DNA from 2 places in the Oxalobacter paeniformigenes genome. Region 2 is predicted to be linked to the other one. Evidence: predicted binding sites of a transcription regulator. Region 2 holds the regulator's gene; the other holds the start of a gene.

Region 1 (2,385 bases), on a different contig from region 2:
CTTCGCGTGTATTGGTTTCAAAAACGTTTCTGATCATGCCAGAGTCGATGAAAATGCCGTATTCGAACATGAAGTAGTTGGTCGCGCTGGCGATGAACAGCAGCAGGATCAGGACTGGTTTGGCAAGGTACGGTATCAGAAGGAGATTGAAGAGCAGATAGAGTGCAGTGAAGATGACGATGGGAATGCTGATGCCGAAAAAGAATGTGGCAGTATCTGCTACCGTCAGGTGGCGAAGAATGTAGCGCCACAGTGACAGATTCAGCACGGTCGTGAAATACAGGGCGCTGATGACCGTGAGCCACCGGCTGTCGAGGTGGATGCGGTATGCAGTGAATCCAAAGGAGAAGTGTTTTGCCATGTGGGTCGAGTTCGGTTCGGGATTGGGGATATTGTCGAGATGAAACAGTCAAATCCCGATGAACTGTATGTGAACGGATCGTTAACCGCTTGATGTTCGTCAGGGCTTCGTGCGAGCAGATGGTGGTCCGGTAGCGGGTGTTCAGGTGGGAATAAAAGCGCAGGTATGCAATGACAGTCATGCGCTTCGATGAAGCATCCGCAAGAGTGCAGGGATATGTGTTGCCGTGATGGTAAACGGCAATGAAAAAGGCCACGTTATGAAACGTGGCCTTTGGTGTTCTTGGTGGGTTGTGAGCGACTCGAACGCTCGACCTACGGATTAAGAGTCCGCAGCTCTACCAACTGAGCTAACAACCCGACAGGACTGAAATTATAGCAGCAAATTTCCGGATGGGTAAGTATTGTTAGTTTTTTTCTTGCCGACGATGCTTTTTTTATACAGTTTGCGTTGTCTGTCCGGCTCGATGGGTGATCCCTCTGGAAAGAATGGTGCGCAAATGTGAAACGGCGCGGGACTTTACAAGGTAGCGGGGTTCGACGGATGGTTGTGCTGTTTGCACTTTTTCGGTGCGTTTTGTTCGCGATCAGTGATTCTTGTCGTTGTTTTGCAGGTTTTCGGGGCGTTTCCGCCTGCCGATGGTCTGCAAGCGGGGTATTGCCGGATGGAAAAAGTTGGCATGGTCTGTGCTTTATAAGGGATACGGAAATTGTTTTGCAGGGCAAAGGCAAGTGATTTGGGTCTTTGTCCGGATTCGACGGTTTTTCAGTATCCACAAGGGGGACGAGATGAAATTGATCAGTGCCATTATCAAGCCGTTCAAGCTCGATGAAGTCAGGGAAGCGCTGGCTGCGATCGGTATTCAGGGAATGACGGTGACGGATGTCCGCGGTTTCGGACGGCAAAAAGGACATACGGAGTTGTATCGCGGTGCGGAGTATGTTGTTGATTTTTTGCCGAAAGTCAAGATCGAGGTGGCGGTGTCCGACAGGTATCTCGATCAGGTGATCGAGGCGGTTTGCCAGTCTGCTTCGACGGGAAAAATCGGGGATGGCAAGCTGTTCGTCGTCGATCTGGAACAGGCGGTGAGAATCCGTACCGGCGAAACCGGTGAAGAGGCTTTGTGAACAGGAGGCACATTATGAGAAAGAGCGTATTGGCAGCAATGGCTTTGGCTGGCACAGGAATGTGCCGTATGGCTTGCGCACAGGATGCTGCCGGGGATACGGCCGCTGCGGCGGCTTCTGCACTGAGTGCCGGTGATACGGCATGGATGATGACTTCGACGTTGCTGGTGTTGATGATGGTGGTACCCGGACTGGCGCTGTTTTACGGCGGACTGGCACGAACGAAGAATATGTTGTCTGTGCTGATGCAGGTATTTGTGACGTTTTCACTGATTACGGTGTTGTGGTTTCTGTATGGATATTCGCTGGCGTTTTCAGGTGAAGGCGCAATTGTCGGAGATTTCGGCAAGGTGTTCATGAACGGGGTGACGCAGAATTCCATGTCGGTGACCTTGCCGACAATTCCTGAATATGTCTTTTCGGCATTCCAGGGGTCGTTCGCCTGTATTACGGCGGCGCTGATTGTCGGGGCTTTTGCGGAACGGATCAAGTTCGGTGCGGTGATGGCGTTTATGGCGATCTGGTTTACGTTCAGTTATGTTCCGATGGCTCATATCATCTGGGGCGGCGGTTTTCTGGCAGAAGATGGCGCACTGGATTTCGCAGGCGGAACGGTCGTGCATATCAATGCCGGTATCGCGGGTCTGGTCGGTGCATGGTTGATCGGCAAGCGGCTCGGTTACGGGCGTGAAGCGTTCATGCCGCATTCGCTGACGTTAACGATGGTGGGCGCTTCCCTGTTGTGGATCGGCTGGTTCGGTTTCAACGCAGGTTCTGCAGGTGCCGCCAACGGTCTGGCGGGGATGGCTTTCGTCAATACGGTTGTCGCTACGGCCGCTGCGACATTGTCCTGGCTGATGGGCGAGGTCTTTACCCGTGGCAAGCCGTCCATGCTGG
Region 2 (2,385 bases):
GGGAATGTTCCTTGGATTTTGTCTTTGCCTTGACCAGCTGGCGGTCAAGCTTGTCCATCAGAATGTCGATGGCGGCATACAGATCCTGCGCAACACTTTCTGCATGCAGGGTTTTGCCGGAAAGGTTCAGTTTGATTTCGGCACGTTGGCTTTTTTCCTTGTCGGAAACGTTGTCAACAGCCAATAAAACTGAAATATCGATGACGCCATCAAAATTCCGTTTCATTCGGTCAAGTTTGCTTTCTACATGGCTGCGGATCGCAGGCGTGATCTCGAGATGATGTCCACTGATCGTAAGGTTCATACATTTCTCCTTGATGATGTCACCCAAATTTTCAAGTGTCTGCGACACTTGTTACTACAATGTTTTGCGCAGGCTGGCTGGCGGAATTTTCAGTATGTCACGGTATTTTGCGATTGTCCGTCGCGCGATGACCAGACCTTCCTTTTCCAGCAACTGAGCGATTTTGTTATCGGAATACGGTTTTTTGCTGTCTTCCTGTGCGATCAGCTGTCTGATTTTTTCGCGAATCGCGGTTGAAGATGCTTCTCCTCCTCCTTCTGTGGCGATGTGACTGCCGAAAAAATATTTCAACTCAAAAATACCAAGCGGTGTCAGCATGAATTTCTGGGTTGTCACACGGGAAATTGTGCTCTCGTGCAGTCCTAGTGTATCAGCTATTTCACGCAAAACAAGAGGGCGCATGGCACTCGGGCCCAAAGAGAAGAAATTCTGCTGTCGCTCGATAATGGCTTCAGATACCTTGAGAATGGTATCGAACCGCTGGTTTATGTTCCGGATCAACCACTTGGCTTCCTGAAAACGGGTGTTCAGGCTGGTTTTGTTCGATGTGGTTTTCAGGATATCGCCATACATCTGGTTGATGCGGATTTTTGGAACGGCATCCATATTGAGTTCGGCATGCCAGACGCCGTCTTTTTTGACGGCGATGATTTCAGGCACGATCATGTCTGCCGCATCATTGGCGAAAGCGGCACCCGGGTGGGGATTGCAACGCTGTATGACAGCCTGTGCCTCGAGCAAATCCTCATCGTCGCACGACAGGGCCTTTTTCAGACGGTTGAAATCACGCTGCGCGAACAGTTTCAGGTGATTTTCCACGATGTTCAGCGCCCGTTTCCTGACGATATACGGGATGTTTTGCATCAGGCGGATCTGGATGGCAAGACATTCGGCACTGTTTCGTGAGCCGACACCGGGGGGATCGAAATTCTGGATGCAGGCAAGTGCATCTTCCAGTTCGGCATAATCGATATTCAGTTCGGGCGGAAGCCATTCCAGCATTTCACCCAATGTTTCCTGAAGATAGCCGTTGGTATCGAGTGCGTCTATCATCAGTTCGACCAGTGCGCGTTGCCGCTGGTCGCGGACAGTCAGACGCATCTGGGACAACAGGTGTTCCTTGAGTGATTCGGGCGGTGCCTCGAGTTGTGGCTGGAAGCGTTCGTCATCGGGATGGCGGTCGGACTGCTTTGCGGAATCCCATATCAGATGTTCGGTTTCGGCGGCGCCTGAAAGGTTGTCGAAGGCATTCGGTTCGTCATGATGTTCGGTCGATTGGGCAGGCGATGATCCGATGCCGGCTGCATCGGGGCCCGGCGGGGCGACTGGCCGGATGATGGAACCGTCGGCCTGAAAACGGGTCGTATTGGCCAGCGGGTCGTCCAGTCTTTCCAGCAGTGGATTGTCCAGCAGCGCGCGTTCGATTTCCTCGTTCAGTTCAAGGCTGGACAATTGCAAGAGCTTGATCGACTGCTGGAGTTGCGGAGTCAGCGCGAAATGCTGCGCAAGACGTGTTTGCAGTTTCTGTTTCATAACCTTGCCGCTTCTTACATACGGAAGTGTTCACCAAGATAAACGCGTCTGACGGATTCGTTTTCGATGATTTCGTCCGGATGGCCGCTTGCCAGTACGGTGCCCTGATTGATGATGTAAGCGTGGTCGCAAATGCCCAGCGTTTCACGGACATTATGGTCGGTAATCAATACGCCGATGCCGCGATCTTTCAGGAAACGGACGATCCTCTGGATTTCGATAACGGCAATCGGGTCGATACCTGCAAACGGTTCGTCAAGCAGGATGAAGCGTGGATCGGTGGCAAGCGCACGTGCGATTTCGACACGGCGACGTTCGCCACCAGAGAGGGAAAGGGCGGAGTTGGTTCGCAATTTTTCGATTTGCAGTTCTGCCAGCAGACTGTCCAGCTTTTGCTCGACTTCATCTTTCGGCAAGGGTTTTCCGTCTTTTTTCTGCAATTCAAGCACAGCGCGTATGTTGTCCTCGACATTGAGTTTGCGGAAAACGGATGCTTCCTGAGGCAGATAGGACAGCCCCATGGATGCACGCTTGTGTATGGGCAATCG

What was found. Region 2 encodes sigma-54, which starts transcription at its own class of promoters, with help from an activator protein. Its sites were predicted from a motif close to TGGCANGNAANCTGCTTT; they were not measured.
Region 1: glnK (P-II family nitrogen regulator) is a predicted target of sigma-54. The motif match lies at 1,037-1,054, and genes of this name have one in related genera.

Annotation. Positions count from the first base shown of each region.
Region 1 is NZ_JAMKYL010000003.1:5,585-7,969, forward strand. Features, by position in the region: gene NAI64_RS05000 (phosphoethanolamine transferase) at 1-361, opposite strand, end outside; tRNA gene NAI64_RS05005 (tRNA-Lys) at 645-720, opposite strand; gene glnK (P-II family nitrogen regulator) at 1,150-1,488, shown strand; gene NAI64_RS05015 (ammonium transporter) at 1,503-2,385, shown strand, end outside.
Region 2 is NZ_JAMKYL010000001.1:118,873-121,257, forward strand. Features, by position in the region: gene hpf (ribosome hibernation-promoting factor, HPF/YfiA family) at 1-304, opposite strand, end outside; gene NAI64_RS00560 (RNA polymerase factor sigma-54) at 359-1,837, opposite strand; gene lptB (LPS export ABC transporter ATP-binding protein) at 1,852-2,385, opposite strand, start outside.